One region of the uncultured Caballeronia sp. genome, then DNA from elsewhere that is predicted to be linked to it. Evidence: riboswitches for the same ligand, from Rfam matches in the RefSeq annotation. Region 1 holds a riboswitch; the other holds the start of a gene.
What was found. A riboswitch is a leader RNA that binds a small molecule or an ion and turns the genes downstream of it on or off. The one in region 1 is predicted to bind manganese.
Positions count from the first base shown of each region.

Region 2: linked by a shared signal. The riboswitch ahead of mntP (manganese efflux pump MntP) and the one ahead of ACFFAR_RS12265 (sodium:calcium antiporter) in region 1 are both predicted to bind manganese.

Region 1 is NZ_CAXTGZ010000143.1:532-9,610, forward strand. It holds gene can (carbonate dehydratase) at 1-565, opposite strand, end outside; gene aceK (bifunctional isocitrate dehydrogenase kinase/phosphatase) at 596-2,398, opposite strand; gene ACFFAR_RS12250 (MerR family transcriptional regulator) at 2,485-2,937, opposite strand; gene ACFFAR_RS12255 (MBL fold metallo-hydrolase) at 3,049-4,128, shown strand; gene ACFFAR_RS12260 (ABC transporter substrate-binding protein) at 4,181-5,767, opposite strand; yybP-ykoY riboswitch at 6,020-6,188, shown strand; gene ACFFAR_RS12265 (sodium:calcium antiporter) at 6,289-7,299, shown strand; gene ACFFAR_RS12270 (flagellar protein FliT) at 7,442-7,741, opposite strand; gene fliD (flagellar filament capping protein FliD) at 7,754-9,079, opposite strand, start outside.
Region 2 is NZ_CAXTGZ010000264.1:594-7,840, forward strand. It holds partial or broken gene pqqC (pyrroloquinoline-quinone synthase PqqC) at 1-82, shown strand, start outside; gene pqqD (pyrroloquinoline quinone biosynthesis peptide chaperone PqqD) at 79-351, shown strand; gene pqqE (pyrroloquinoline quinone biosynthesis protein PqqE) at 348-1,472, shown strand; gene mntP (manganese efflux pump MntP) at 1,484-2,053, opposite strand; yybP-ykoY riboswitch at 2,071-2,248, opposite strand; gene ACFFAR_RS18185 (diguanylate cyclase) at 2,577-4,070, shown strand; gene ACFFAR_RS18190 (transglycosylase SLT domain-containing protein) at 4,196-4,783, shown strand; gene ACFFAR_RS18195 (hypothetical protein) at 4,851-5,438, shown strand; partial or broken gene ACFFAR_RS18200 (ATP-binding protein) at 5,448-7,247, opposite strand, start outside.

The sequences.
Region 1 (9,079 bases):
GCACGGTGATTTCCTGACCACGCGCCCATGCATCGCGCAGGATGGTCGTGTGGCACACGTTGACCGTTTGTTCGATCGTGTTCAGCTCCACAAGCCGGCGATTCCTGGCGATGCCCATTGGCCATTCTTCGAGCAGCGAGGCGTGTTTGTCGCGTACGTCCTGTACGTGACGCAGCCAGTTGTCCGCAAGACCGACACGCGTTCCAACGAGCGCCGCACCCACGCCGGAACAACCGTAGTGGCCGACGACCATGATGTGCTTCACCTTCAGCAGATCAACGGCAAACTGGATCACCGACAAACAATTGAGGTCCGAGTGCACCACCACGTTCGCGATGTTCCTGTGCACGAACACTTCACCCGGCGGCAAGCCGATGATCTGGTTCGCCGGTACGCGCGAATCGGAGCAGCCGATCCACAAGTATTCGGGCGCTTGCTGATGCGCGAGGCGAGAGAAATACTCGGCATCTTCGGAGAGTTTGCGCTCGACCCATTGCAGGTTGTTGTTGAACAAATGCGAGAGCGGGTTGCTGTCTGGATTTTCAGTGTTGTCGATGTTTGACATGGCATTCAGTGCTGGTAGGTCACGCGGGTTTCATGCGGCGGCGCATGCGGCAGGTGCGCCGTTCAGAAAACGCTCGGGATAGCGAACGCTGAAACGGTTGCTGCGTTCGTAGGGGAAGAACTCGGCGAGTTCGCCGTTGAGGATCTGTTCCTTATGCTTTTGCCAGAGAGCCGGATCGAAGAAATCGGCATGGTGTTTCATGAAGACGTCGCGCACTCGCGGATCGCCGAGCAGGAACGTTCCATACGTTTCCGGAAAAATATCGTGCGGCCCGACGGTGTACCACGGCTCGCCCGACATTTCCTCTTCTTCGGTGCGCGCTTGCGGCACATGGCGCACGTTGCAATCGGTCAGGTATTCGATTTCATCGTAATCGTAGAACACCACGCGGCCGTGCCGCGTGACGCCAAAGTTCTTGTACAGCATGTCGCCGGGAAAGATGTTCGCCTGCATCAGTTGCTTGATGGCGTCGCCGTACTCCCTGATGCCATGCTCGATCTCGTGTGGCGTGCCGTTCTGCAAATACAGGTTCAGCGGCGTCATGCGGCGTTCAATATACAAATGCCGGATCACGAGCTTGTCGCCTTCGTATTCGATCATCGACGGGATTTCTTTCCTGAGTTCCTTGAGCAATGCATCGTCCAGACGGGCTAACGGCAACGCGACGCTCGAATATTCGAGCGTGTCGGCCATGCGCCCCAGCCGGTCATGGCGCTTCACCAGCCGGTACTTGTCCTCGACTTTCTCGCGCGTGGTCTCCTTCGGCGGCGGGAAGTTGTCCTTGATCAGCTTGAACACATAGGGGAACGATGGCAACGTGAACACCAGCATGACCATGCCCTTGATGCCCGGCGCAAGGGTGAATTTATCGCTGGAATGCGAGAGGTGATGCAGCAAGTCACGATAGAACAGATTCTTGCCCTGCTTCTGCAGTCCCACGGATGTATAGATCTCCGCCTTTGCTTTGCCCGGCATGATGGTGCGCAGGAACTGCACATACGCCGACGGCACTTCCATATCCACGAGAAAGTACGAATGCGAAAAGCTGAAGATGATCAGCACTTGTTCGCGTTGCAACAGGACCGTATCGAGCGCGAGCAGACCTGGTTGCGCGTGACGCACGGGCAAGACGAACGGCAGGATCAGGTCGTCGTTGATGATCCGCCCGATCATGTACGCCGCCTTGTTGCGGAAGAACAGGGACGACAACATGTGGATCTGGAAATTCGGTGCCGCCTCGAACTCGCCTAATGCCTCGGTGATGGCTCGCATGACGCATTGAACATCGCGTTCGAGGTCTTCAAATGCAGGCTCGAGCTGGAAGTTCGTGACAATGCGCGCGAGCGTTGCAGCGAGCCCGTCCTTCTTTGGGTAATACGCGCGATACGTCGGCTTGGCGGCGGGTTCATCGTTCTCGATATACTCCGTCGATATGGCCGGCCGCACAAAGATAAAGTCGTTATTGAAATACGACCTGTGCAGGATCTTGCAGCACACGGAGTTGAAAAACGTCTCGGCGCATTCGGGTTGCCGGTGCGTCGTCAACAAGCCGATGTAATGCAGCTTGATCTGCTGCCAGACTTCATCGTCTATGTTCTCTGCGTCGTATTGGTCCTGCAGACGCGTCACACATTCTTCCACGCGATCGTCGTAGGACGTGATGCGCTCGCGCGCCAGGCGTTGCAGCGCATGCCAGTCGCTTTCTTCGAATAAATGCTTCGCCGCGATCGCAGCATCGCTGAAAACGCGATAGTGACGATCGAACCCTTCGAGCAGCGTTTGCGCGACATCGAAGCCAATCTGCGACGACAGCAATCTGGGAAAGTGATTCATATCGACCCTGCACTTCGTGTGGTGTCGCGTGAGGTGCGTTACTTCCTGTGCATTCAAACCGGGCGATATTGTATCGCCACGGCCGTTCATACCGCCTTCGCGCGTTTCTCCGTGGCCGGAGAAGCCGCAGCCATCTTGCGTGCGCGCTTTTCAGCACTCGCCGAAAGCAGCGCACGGCCTTGCGTTTCGTACGCGGCAAGCTCGGCCAGCGTCGCGTTCAGGTCTTCCAGTTGCCGCTCCAGCACCGCGCGATGTTCCGCGATCGTGTCCAGGAACGCGTGCAACTGCGCGACGGTGCCCGTGGGTGAATCGTAGAGATCCAGCAGCCGGCTGATTTCGGACAGCGTAAACCCGAGCCGCTTGCCGCGCAGCGTCAGCCTCAGGCGCGTGCGGTCGCGCGCCGAATAAACGCGCCGCACACCGTTCGTGCCTTCGCGCGCCGGCGTGAGCAAACCCTGATTCTCATAGAAACGGATCGCGCGGGGCGTGATGTCGAATTCACGAGCCAGTTCGGTGATGGTGTAACGCGTGTCGGTCATTTGAAAGTAGTGAAGCGCTGAACGGCTTTTGACAACCACTGTAAAATACAAGTTAACGTTAGCGTCAACTTGGCGGCATTGCAAGAATCGACAACCCGGAGACCGACCCGCATGAATCCGCTCGAACAACAACTGGATTACGTTTTCGCCGACCGGCTTCCCGAACCCGGCCGGGCGATGGAAGTCGCGCCCGGCGTCTTTTGGGTACGCATGCCGCTGCCGTTCGCGCTCGATCACGTCAACGTCTGGGTCATGCGCGATGAAATCGATGGCGTGAAGGGCTGGACCGTCATCGATTGCGGTATTTCAGACGAAACCATCCGCGCCAGTTGGGAAAGCGTCTTCGGTACGTTGCTCGACGGCTTGCCGGTTTTGCGTGTGATCGTCACGCATTGCCATCCGGATCATCTGGGCCTCGCCGACTGGATCTGCAATGGGGGCGAGCAAAAGCGCTGGGGTCCGGTAAGACTCTGGATGTCGCACGGCGAATACGCGATGGGCCGCGTCATGTCCAGCGGCGACGGATCGGATGCAGGCGGCGAGCGCGCCGCACAGCACTTCGCGCGACATGGCATGAGGGACCCGGCATCGCTCGAAGCGTTACGCAAACGCGATACGTATTACCCGAAGCTCGTTCCATCCATACCGCAGCATTTCCGCCGACTGCGCAACGGCGATATGGTCAGGATTGGCGGGCGCGACTGGGAAGTAATAACGGGTTTCGGTCATTCGCCCGAACATTGCGCGTTCTATTGCGCGGAGACCAACGTGCTGATTTCCGGGGACATGGTCTTGCCGCGCATTTCGACGAATGTGTCCGTGTTTGCTATCGAACCGGAGAGCAATCCGGTGGCGCTGTTCCTGAAATCCCTCGGCCGATACGAAGCGTTACCCGCCGATGCGCTTGTCCTGCCTTCCCACGGCAAGCCGTTTCGCGGCATGCATACGCGTATCAGGCAGCTTCGCGATCATCACGCGGCGCGCCTCGCAGAAGTGCACGAGGCGTGCGCGGCGAAGCCGCAAAGCGCGGCGGACATTGTGCCGATCATGTTCAAGCGTCCGCTCGATGTACATCAGATGACCTTTGCGCTCGGCGAAGCGCTGGCGCATTTGCACTTGCTCTGGCTGAAAGGTGAACTGGTGCGTCGTACGAATGAAGACGATGGCGTAATCCGTTTCGCGCCGGCATGAAAAAACCGGGCGCTTTTTATAAGGCGCCCGGTTTTTCAAAGAGCAACAACGCTTACTGCACGGATACGGTCGAAAAGTTCTGCCGTCCAAACGGACTGACCCGATACCCGCTCACGTTGGCTTGCGTCAGCGCGGACGCGGTCGGATAGCCGAGCGGGATCCACAGCGCCTGGTCGTGGATGATCTGCTGCGCTTCGGTATAAGCCTTGGTCCGCTTGCCGATATCCGCCGATGCCTTGCCTTCATCGATCAAACGATCCAGCGTCGGGTCGCAAAAACGCGCGAAGTTGATGCCCGAACGCACGGCGGCGCAACTGAACAGCGGCGAGAGATAGTTGTCCGGATCGCCATTGTCGCCGGCCCACCCCATGAACAACATGTCGTGCTGGCCTTGCTTCGCTTCCTTGATCAGCTCACCCCATTCGATCACCTTGACCTGCGCCTTCACGCCGATCTTCGCCAAGTCCGCCTGCAGCAATTCTGCGCCGGCCTTCGGGTTCGGATTCAGCACGCTGCCGTTCGGACGCACCCAGATGGTTGTATCGAAGCCATTGGGATAGCCTGCATCGGCGAGGAGTTTTTTCGCGCGATCGACCGAATACGCGTACGGCGTCACCTGCTTGTCATAGCTCCACGTGTTCGGCGGGAACGGATTCACGGCGGCCGTCGCCGTGTTCTCGAAGACCGTTTTCAGGTACGTCGTGCGATCGAATGCCTCGTTCAGCGCCTGGCGGACCTTGGGGTTGTCGAGCGGCTTTTTCTGCGTATTCAGCGCCACGAACGCCGTCATGAACGCCGGCGTTTCGACGACCTTGATCGAGCCGCCTTTCTTCGCATCGATCACATCCTGCGGCTTCGGCGACAACGCGATCTGGCATTCACCCGCCTTGATTTTCTGCGCGCGCACGGAGGCGTCGGGCGTGATTGCATAGATCAACCGGTCGACCTTCGGCTTCGCGCCCCAGTAGGTCGGGTTCACGTCGTAGCGGATCACGGCGTCCTTGGTATAACTCTTCAACACGAACGGACCCGTGCCGATGGGTTTCGCGTTCAGATCGGTTTCCTTGCCGGCCTTGAGCAATTGATCGGCGTATTCGGCCGAATAGATCGATGCAAAACCCATCGTCAGAATGGGCACGAAGGTCGCGTTCGGCGTGTTCAGCACGAACTTCACGGTATTGTCATCGACCTTGGATACCGACTTGATCAGCTTCACCAGACCCATCGATTGCGCGTGCGGGAAGCCGCTCGCGCCCGCCACCTTGTGCCACGGGTTGCTGTCCGAAAGCATGCGATCAAACGAGAACACGACGTCATCGGCCGTCAGTTTCCTCGATGGCTTGAAGTAATCCGTGCTCTGGAATGCCACGTTCGGGCGCAGGTGAAACGTGTAGGTCAGGCCGTCGGCGCTCACATCCCACTTCTCGGCGAGCGCGGGCGTGACCTTCTTCGCGACTTCATCGTAGGAGACGAGTGTGTTGAAGATCACATCCGCCGATGCATTGGTCGTCACGAGTGAGTTGAACTGCACGACATCGAAGCCGTCGGGACTCGACTCCGTGCACACGGTAAGCGGTTTTGCTATCGCGAGCATCGGTATTACGGCCAGGACTGCGGCTGCGAGCATTCTGAAGCGCATGGAATCTCCCGTTTTTGATGCTGTTGTCGGTTAGTCGGTTAATTTTCGTCATTTTTCGATGCAGGCAGCGTTGCGACTCGTTGCGACTTATTGTACGGCGCGCTTCGGCGCACGGTCCTGCGCAACAAACCCGCGTCGGCGTAGCTTACTGAAACGTTATTTCCGCTACAACGACCGATTGGGGATATCGATATGGGACCGATCCCGCCCGGCTGCGTCGCCTTGCCTAATCCGTAGCCCCACGCTAAACTCATGCCCGTCTTTGGGGAGTAGCCTTCCTCCCGCAATGGGAGGAGGACGCGTCAACATACTCGGCTGATGCCGTGGCGCGTTCGACCGGTCAGGTTTGGCGAGACCATGGGTGCATCTTGTCGTTCACGGTCGGACGGCGCGGGATAGCACCCTGGTTCGCTGACGTCCGACCGTGAAATCATCGTGTCTCCAAAACAAAAATACCCCACTCCGGTCACAAGCCTCTCCTTGCGCAGCGGTCGCCAGTACCCCTCATTGCGAGGTGCGGCATGACCATGCTCTTCCTGCAACTCGCACTCATGCTCGTGGTGATTCTGGCGGCATCGGAATTGTTCACCAATGCACTCGAGCATCTCGGCGAAAAACTCGGTATCTCCGAAGGCGTCACAGGTTCGCTCTTTGCGGCCATTGGCACGGCATTGCCTGAAACCACCGTGCCGATCATCGCGTTGCTGGGCGCCTCGGCAAATCGTTCGGTCAACGAGGAAATCGGCGTCGGCGCCATTCTTGGCGCGCCGCTGATGCTCGCGACGCTTTCCACCTGCCTGATGGCCATTGCCGTGATCAAGACGCGCGGCCTGAAGGGTCTGGTCACGCCTGAACACACGGGTTTTACCCGCGATCTCAACTTCTTCCTCTGCGCGTTCATGATTGCAGCCGGCGCGATGTTCGTCCCGCATCACGCGTGGCCCGTGCGCGCGTTGTTCGCCGTCGGCCTGGTCGGCGTGTATGTGGTGTATGTGATTACGACGTTTCGCGCATCGGCCAGTCTGGTCGAGAAAGGGCACGGCACCGAGGCGCCCGAGCGCCTGCTGATCGCGCATGTGGGCTTGCCGACGACGCTTGCGACCATTGCGCTACAGATGCTGATCGGCGTTGCACTGCTGGTTGGCGGGGCGAAGGGGTTTATCGCGGGCGTTGAAGGTGTGTCGCATGTGCTGGGCATTTCGGCGTTGCTGCTCTCGCTGATCATCATCCCGATCGCGACCGAACTGCCGGAAAAGGTGAACAGCATCATCTGGGCGCGGCGCGGGAAGGACACGCTCGCGTTCGGGAACATCACCGGCGCAATGGTGTTTCAAGGCACGTTGCTGCCGGGTATCGGCATCATGCTGACGCCCTGGGAACCGCGCGTTGAAGTGCTGACCGGCGTTTTCATCACGCTTGCCGCCGCCGCATGGCTGCGGTTCAACGCGAGAAAAGGCGGGATCGTGCTTTGGGCGCTGCTCGTGAACGGCGGCCTGTACGCGCTTTATCTCGGGTTGACGCTGGGACGGTAAGTCATCGCAGGTAGCGGCGTGCGCCTCGGCATGCCGCCAGTTCGCGCGCAAAAAAAAGCCCGCCGAAGCGGGCATCAATCACATTGCGCGTCGCACTTACCGCGCATCTCTTGTTGTCCTGCGTTGTCTCTTCACTGCCGCTTCAGAGTCGTGCTGCCTGCTGATACCGGCTGGCGGCGCTCGCCTGGTTCATCGCTTGCCGGTGATTCCTCATCAACGCCGTTTCCGCCGATGTCGCCACGTTCATGATCGTCGCAATGCTCGCCTGGATCCGGCGGATGATGACCATGGCATCGGCGGGCTGGTCGGCTTGCAAGCCCATCAGGAGCGGCGAACGCGTTTGCGTGAGTTCGGCGGCGCGGGGCCAGTCGTTATCGGCGGCTGCATTTTCGATGGCTTCCGTCAGCGCCCACGCCTGCGCGATCAGTTCTTGCTGGTTCATCGCTTTGCTCCCTTACTTGTTGGTCGCGAGTGCGCCCGCGCTGTCCGTGCCGCCGAATAACTGCGTGAGGTAGCTGGCGTTGCTTGTCGATTGCGACATCAGCGTGTTCAGCGCCGTGAATTGCGCGTTGTACGAAGTCGTCAACTGCGCGGCGTATGCCGTGAGTGCCGTTTGCTGGTCGCTCAGGCTTTTCAGGTCGGCGGTCAGCGCGGTCGAGCGCGTATCCATGATGCCGCCGGTCGCAAGGAACGACGTCAGGTCGTTGTTCATGTTCGCGGCAACGCCGTTAGTCGAATTGAACAACTTCGCGACGGTTTGCGGATCGCTGCTGAGCGCGGCGGTGAGCGCATCGGAATCGGTCTTGAGCGTGCCGTCCGGCTGCAGCGTGATGCCGATAGACGCGAGATTGACCGCGGACGAGCCCGCGCCGACCGCGCCGCTGATGGCGCTCGAGAGCGTGTTGCGGATCGTGTTCATCATGGAGTCGCCGAGCAGCGCGCCCCCTTGCGAACCGACTGCCTGGGTCGAGTCGAACGATGTCAGCGACTGGACCGTGCTCATGTAGTTGTTGTACGCGGTGACGAAGGCGTTGATGGCCGTTGCCTGTCCGGTCGTATCGGGCGCGACGGTCAGCGTCTGCGTGGTGCCGACCGATGTGGAATCGAGCGTCATCGAAACGCCGCTGAGCGCCGTGGTGATCGTGTTGCTGGCGCTGGTTCCGGGCGTGCCCGCGATCGAGAAGTTGGCGTCTTCTCCGGCTACGCTCTGCGTCCAGTTTCCCGATGCAACCGTGGTCACCGAGCCCGTGTAATTGCCGGCCGTTTCCGAGCTGCTTGCGGGCGCGGACGCTGTGCCCGAGGTCACGGCGAGGTTGTTCAGCGCGTCGCCCGATGCCGTCCCCGAGATCGAGACATTGATCCCGTTCGAAACACCCGTGGACGACGAACGCAGCACCAGATGCGCGCCGTCCGTGCCGTTCACGATGGCCGCCGTCACGCCCGGATTGCCGGACGCCGAATTGATGGCCGATGCAATGCCCGACAGCGTGTTGTTGTCCGACGTGACCGGGATCGACATGTTCTTGCCGCCGACCGAGATGGTCATGGTCCCGGTGCCGAGCGTATCGGTCGACTTGAATGCGCCCGAGGTAATCGACTGCGATGTCGCGATATTCGAGACCTGCACGGAATAGGAGCCCGCCACCGCGCCGGAGGTGCCCTTCGCAGTGATGCCCTTGCCGTCGCCGGTCGCCGTGAAGGCAGAGAGCGTCGTGCCGTCCGAGAGTGCCGAAAGAGACGTCTGCAGCAGGGACATCACCGATTTCAGCGTGCCGAGCGC
Region 2 (7,247 bases), on a different contig from region 1:
ACGCGCGCTCGAAATCCTGCAATTCAAGCTCGACATCTTGTGGTCGATGCTCGACGCCATTGAAAAGGCCTTTCCGCAATGACATCGCCAGCGCCAATGCTCAAGCTCAAGGGGATCTTCCGGCTGCAGTGGGAACCGGCGCAGGACGCGCATGTGCTGCTCTATCCTGAAGGCATGGTCAAGCTCAATCAGAGCGCCGGCGAGATCCTGAAGCGCTGCGACGGCACGCGCGATATCGACATGCTGATCGCCGACCTGGAGCAAGCGTTCAATACTCAGGATCTCGGCGGCGAAGTGAGGTTGTTCATTGCCGAAGCCGAGCGTCGTGGATGGCTGGAGGAAGCGACATGACCGCAAGCGTCATTGCCCCGCCGCTGTGGCTGCTCGCGGAACTGACCTATCGATGCCCGTTGCATTGCGCGTTCTGCTACAACCCCGTCAACTACACGGACCACAGCACTGAACTCACGACCGACCAGTGGATCGGCGTGCTGCGTGAAGCGCGTGCGCTCGGCGCGGCACAACTCGGCTTCTCCGGGGGCGAACCGCTGTTGCGCGATGATCTCGAAGTGCTCGTGCGCGAGGGACGGCAACTGGGTTTCTATACGAACCTGATCACGTCGGGTATCGGTTTGACGGACAAGCGTCTCGACGCATTGAAGGACGCCGGCCTCGATCACATCCAGTTATCGTTCCAGGATTCCACGCAGGAGCTCAACGACTTTCTCAGCAGCACGCGCACGTTCGACCTGAAGAACCGTGTTGCAAGGTCGATCAAGGCGCATGGTTTCCCGATGGTGCTGAATTGCGTGCTCCATCGATACAACCTGCCGCACGTGGACAAGATCATCGACATGGCGCTCGCAATGGGCGCGGAATATCTGGAACTTGCGAACACGCAGTACTACGGCTGGGCACATGCGAACCGCGCGCAACTCATGCCGACGGCCGAGCAACTGAAAGAAGCCGAAGCGGTGGTCGAGCGGTATCGGGAGAAGATCGGGCATCGCTGCAAGATCTACTTCGTCGTGCCCGACTACTTCGAGACGCGGCCGAAGAAATGCATGAACGGCTGGGGTTCGGTGTTCCTCGGCGTGGCGCCCGATGGGGCCGCCTTGCCGTGCCACACCGCGCGTTCGCTTCCGGGCCTGACGTTCCCGAACGTCAAGGACACGTCCGTTCGCGAGATCTGGTACGAAAGCGATGCGTTCAACCGCTTTCGCGGCTTCGACTGGATGAAGGAGCCATGCCGAAGCTGCGAAGAGAAAACGATCGATGCAGGCGGTTGCCGCTGCCAGGCCTATTTGCTCACGGACGACCCGGCCAACGCGGACCCGGTCTGCGATAAATCACCCCATCACGAAACGGTGATCAACGTGGTGCGCCAGGCTGCGGTACAACGCGAACCTGAAGAACATCCGATCATTTTCCGCAACGACAGCAACTCGCGCCGGCTGCGCTCGACCGTCTGAGAATAGACCGGTCAGCTCACATATCCGAGGTGCTCGGCCAGAATCACCGAGCCGATGGCGACCAGGATCAAGCCGCCCGCCACTTCCGCGCGCTGCCCGACCGCGCGGCCCAAGAAGCGTCCCACCATCACGCCGATGGTCACCATGATCAGCGTCGCAAGTCCGATGGTCGCAGCCGTAGAGAAAATATTCACATCGATAAAAGCGAGTCCCGCGCCCACCGCCATGGCATCGATGCTCGTTGCCAAGCCCGTCGCGGCGAGCAGCCAGAAACCGTGACGCACGGGTTTTTCGGCCTCGGGCGTGGGCGTGCTGAAGCCAGAGCGAATCATGCGCAACCCGAGCACGAGCAAGAGCCCGAAGGCAATCCAGTGATCCCACGACATGACGTACGGGGCCGCGGCCTTGCCGAGCGCCCAGCCGACGAGCGGCGTGATCGCCTCGATGACGCCAAATATCAGGCCGGTTCGCAGCGCCTCGCGCATACGCGGACGGCGCAACGTCGCGCCTTTGCCGACAGCGGCGGCGAAGGCGTCCGTCGACATGGCGAAGGCGAGCAGGATGGTGGAAGCGATATTCATGGGGACAATGATCATGTTCGGGTCGGGACAGGAACATACGATGTCTCGCCGAGCCCGACCGGTCGCGGCGTTACATCGATGGTCTTGCCAACCAGAATACAGATCGGTTGCTCATGCCACGGTTCGATCGAACCAAGCGTGTTGACATGAGCGCTTCCAATGGCTGGAAGCCGGCTACTCCCCAAGGACGGACAAAGGCTATCACGTTCGAAATGAATTTGTAATCTTCTCCAGGTTTTTTTAGTGTCCGTACATCAGGCACAGCCGATGCGCCTCCGCTCTGGTTGACCACCACCACGCGTTTTCCGCGAAGTCCTGGCCCGTACAAGGTGGCCAGCCCAGATCCGCGCCTTCGATCCGATACAGCCGCGATGCCAATCACGATATCCATGCTGACGACTGAAAGCCCTCCCGGCGCAAAACCGTCTGCACGCCGGACGAGGCGCGCGCCATGAGATCCGGCCTGCCACCTGGAACAGCTTCGCGAAAGCGCCGCGGCCGGTATCGATGGACAGCGCTCAGCATGGCAAATTCCCTGTCACGCTATCCGCTCCTTGCCGGGATTGCCGGAACTGCCGTTGCGGTCGTCATGGCAGGCTTGTCGATCGCCACGTTGTACCAGGGCCGCGAAGAAGCACTGAGCCACGCCCGGGAGACGTCGGCCAATCTGGTGTCGATCATTGGCGGCGATATTGCCCGCAACGTCGAAATCTACGATCTGTCGCTTCGCGCCGTGGTCGATGGCGCGCAGGACGCGAGCATCATGGTGCTTCCGCTCAATCTGCGCCGCCGGATTCTATTCGACCGCGCGACCACGGCGGCATACATAGGCGGCAGCTACGTTATCGATGCCCGCGGCCGCGTCATCATAAAAGAAAACCCCACGGCCACGCCGCCCGAAACCTTCGCCGAGCGCGAATATTTCCTTGCCCATCGAAACAACCCATCGGTCGGCCTGTTTTTCTCGCATCCCTACTTGACCCACGCAAACGGCGCGGCGATCGGCATGAGCCGGCGTATCAATGCGCCGGACGGATCGTTTGCCGGCATCGCGTTGCTGACCGTGAACCTCCAGTATTTCCGTTCGCTCCTGGACAAGATCGAAGTCGGCCCGAAGGGATCGATTTTTATCGTTCAGGACGATGGCGCGTTGATCGTACGAAAGCCCTTCCTCGGCGAGGATATCAATCGCAACGTCGCCGGCTCAGCCACGTTCGCCCGCATGAGGCATTCGAGCTCGGGGTCATACGTGGCGAAATCGCCTGTTGATGGGGTCGAGCGCATCTTCACGTTCGCGCACGTGCCGGGCACGCCGTTTATCGTGGGCGTGGCGCCCGCGCAGGAAGATGTGCTCGAAACGTGGCGCGCGCGCAGCACCGTGGTCGGCGTGCTGACGCTGCTGTTCGGGCTGAGTTTTATCGCGCTGTCGTGGCTTTTGACGCTGTCGTTACGGGAACGGGCGCGCGCGCAGGAAGAGCTCGTGCGGCTCGCGGGCACCGACGCGCTGACCGGCCTGCCCAACCGGCGCGCCTTCGACGAGCGCATGGACGAGGAATGGCGGCGCGCACGACGCAGCAACACGGCGGTATCGGTGTTGTTCATCGACGTGGATTACTTCAAGGCCTACAACGACAACTACGGCCACGCTCTCGGCGACGACGCGCTGGCGGCGGTCGCGGAATGCATCGCGCTGTCGGTGCGTCGGCCCGGCGACATTCCCGCGCGGTACGGCGGCGAAGAGTTCGTCGTCCTTCTCCCCGATACCCAGATCGACGGCGCGCTTCACCTGGCCGAGACGATCCGTGCGCGCATCAGGACGCGTTCGATTGCGCATCGGGGGAGCCTGATCGGGCGGCTGACGGTGAGCATCGGCTGCGCCACGGCCGCGCCGCCGGGGCTCGGCGGCGCTTACGGCCTGCTGAGCGACGCGGATCAACAACTCTACGAAGCCAAGGCCGCGGGCCGCGATTGCGTCCGCCCGATGACGCTCGCGAGCGTCGAAATCGCGCAGTCCTGAAGCACGACGCGCGTCGCGCTCGTCCGGCCAATCCTCTGCGTAATTCGCCATTTCGACCAAGCGCATGATTTGCAAGGTTTTTTTCCATCGGTATAATGCGACCTTCTCTCCGATGGCACCCCTCCATGAGCCGACTACTCTTCTTGCTGACGCTGACCTTCAGTTTGTCGCTCGGCGCGATGCACGACGCCACGGCTCAGGAACGCCCCTTGGAGACGACCGCAGCGGTCATGGATCAGAAACTCGCCGCAAGCGAAGCCGATGCCGACGCCCAGGCAAAGCACCAGGTTTCCCGTCTCATCTCGCAGAAATTCGGCGTTGCGCGTGCGAAGGCCGAGCAGATTTCGGCGGCCGTGATGTCGGCGGCATCGAAATATTCACTTCCCCCCGCGCTTTTACTCGCGATCATCTCGATCGAATCCCGCTTCAAGGAAAACGCGCGCGGCGCGAATGGCGCAACCGGATTGATGCAGGTCGTGCCGTCTGCGCACAAGAAACTGGTGCGCAATATCGACCTGACGGAAGCCGATGCCAACATTGAAGCCGGGTCCGCAATTCTGCATGGTTACGTGCAGTCGGCACGCGGTGACGTGGATGCCGCGCTGAAAAGCTACGGCGGATCGAAAGCGTACGCCGAAAAAGTTGGTCTTCAGGTCAAAAAGATCTCGTCCCAGTTCGATGCCGAGCCCGCTGGCGCTCAGGCAGGATATTGATCGCACCAAATAAGCAGACGTAACACTTCATCGTTGGCAACTCCGGTCCGCCCTTTCGGACCGTTTCTTGCTGCAGCTCTCTCCTGATTCCGCTTTTTATCGAAGACTGAACGCCGCAACAGCGGCGCAGTGCCTTACGCCTTCGATTCCCCGATGCGTCAACGGTCGGCATACCGATCGCCTCATCTCCGAGGAAGACGTGACCAGACGCCCGTTCGAAGCAAACCATGAGCAGTTCGCCCTTTGGAACCCTAAACGTGCGCCCCTTTTCATGGACGTGCGGCGCATCGTTATTGCCCATCGAGATCCAATGATTGGCGAGTCATTCGTGCTGCTGCTGGGCCTGAAGGGCATGGCCGCCCAACACGTGACGACTCTTGAGGCACTGGCCGGGCTGATCGATACATGGCGTCCGCAGGCGCTGATGATCGATACACGGCTGACCCTGGCTGGTAACACCGGCTTCGTTCGCACCCTCAGTCTCGACTCCGCGCACATTGGAACATTATTGCTCGCCATGAGCAATTTCCTGCCGGAAGACACGGTAACGGCCTTGCAGGCGGCCGGCTACGACGGCCATTGCCGGCGCCCGTGCGCAATGTGGCAAGTCTCGGAATTGCTCAGCGAATTCTTTTCATCGGCGGCCCCGCGCTGAGTTGCGGTATCAACCCTGCACGAGTTCACGCAATTCGTCGATATTGAACGGCTTCGCCAGAATGGTCACGCCCGTGTGCCGCGCGCGCTCGAATTCATCGGCATAACCGGTCATCAGCACGATCCGCTGCGCGGGCCACGTGCCGCGCACTTTCTCCGCCAGGTCGATGCCGTTGAGCCGCCCAGGCATCTGTATATCCGATAACACCAGGTCGAAGCGTCCACCTTCGTTGAGGACGTCGAAGGCTTTGTCGGCGGTGAGTTCGTGGCGCACATCGCAGCCGAACGTGGCGAGCACCGCCGCGACGCCTGCGGCGACTTCCTCGTTGTCCTCGACCAGCAGGACCGAACCCGGGCCTTGCGTTGTCTCGGGCTTCGGCAGCGCCGGGCCGCCAGCGTCCGTGTCAGGATCATCCGGCGGCACTTGCGGCGCAATGTGCCAGCGCGGCAAATAGAGCCGCACGGTCGTGCCGCGTCCGGGAACGCTGTCGAGCCGCGCCGTGCCGCCCGCCTGCTCGCACGCCGCCAGCACTTGCGCGAGCCCGAGGCCCGTCCCCGCACCGCTCAGCTTGGTCGTGAAAAGCGGCTCGAACGCGCGGCGGGCGGTGACATCGTTCATGCCTTCGCCGGTGTCAGTAAAGGCCAGCAGCGCATATTCGCCGTCGGCCAGGACGTTATCGGCAGTGACCCGCACGTTCTGGCAGCGGATCGCGAAACGGCCGCCGTGCTGCATGGCATCGCGTGCATTGACCGCAATATTGATGATCGCGAATTCGAGCTCCGTGGCGTCGGCGCGCACGCCCCACATGTCGGGCGAAACCTGCACCTTGACCTGAATCTTCTCGCCGACCGCCGTTTCGATCAGCCCGGCCGCAGCGGGCAGCCACGTGGTGAGATCGATGGCTTCCTGCTTGAGCGGCTGCTTGCGGGCAACGCTGAGCAAACGCCGGGCGAGCGCTTCGGCGCCCGCAGTCGCGCGTTCCACCGCCAGCACTTCCCGTTCAAGCCCGTTGAAGTTCTTGCGCCGCGCCAACTCCATATTCGCCGATACCACCATCAGCAGGTTATTGAAGTCGTGCGCCACGTTCGCGACCAGATTACCGAGCGCGCCCATGCGCCGCAGTTGCCGGCTCGACGCTTCCGCCGAAAGCCGCATGGCCACTTCCGCCTGCCAACGTTCCCATGCGGATTGCTGCGAGCGCAACTGGCGCAGCGAGAACAACACGAGCAACCAGACCGCGATGCACGGCACGGCCGTGATCACCGCGATCAGCGCGTAATGCTGGCGCCAGTTCGCAAAGATGACGGACGTCGGAAAACCGCTTGCCACGTATAGCGGATAGTCGCCCACTCGCCGGAAAGCCAGGATCCGTTCGACACCGTCCACGCTCGAATTCACCCGCACGCGCCCGAACAATTCATTGCTGCGCATGGCCGACGTGAACGCTGAGTTTCGAGCGTGGGACACGTTGGAAGGACCCGGCGGTTCGCGCACGAGAATGCCGCCGTCGCGCCGGTAAAGTCCCACGGTCACGCCCGGATCGCCGTTCGATAAATCGTTGTAGAAGCTTGAGAAATATTCGCGCTTCAGCGCGATCGATACCAATCCGAGGAAATGTCCGTCGCTCGCGCTGCGCCCGACGCTCGTCGTGAATACATCGCTCTGGGCGATCTTGCCCACGAGCGGAAGCGAAAAATACGGTTCAGGACGAATGGCGCGGCCATTAACGAAGTCATCGCGTGTACCAATGGAAATTGACGGTACCGGATAAAAGCGGTTGCTCGCCAGCATGTCGCCCGTAGCGCCGAA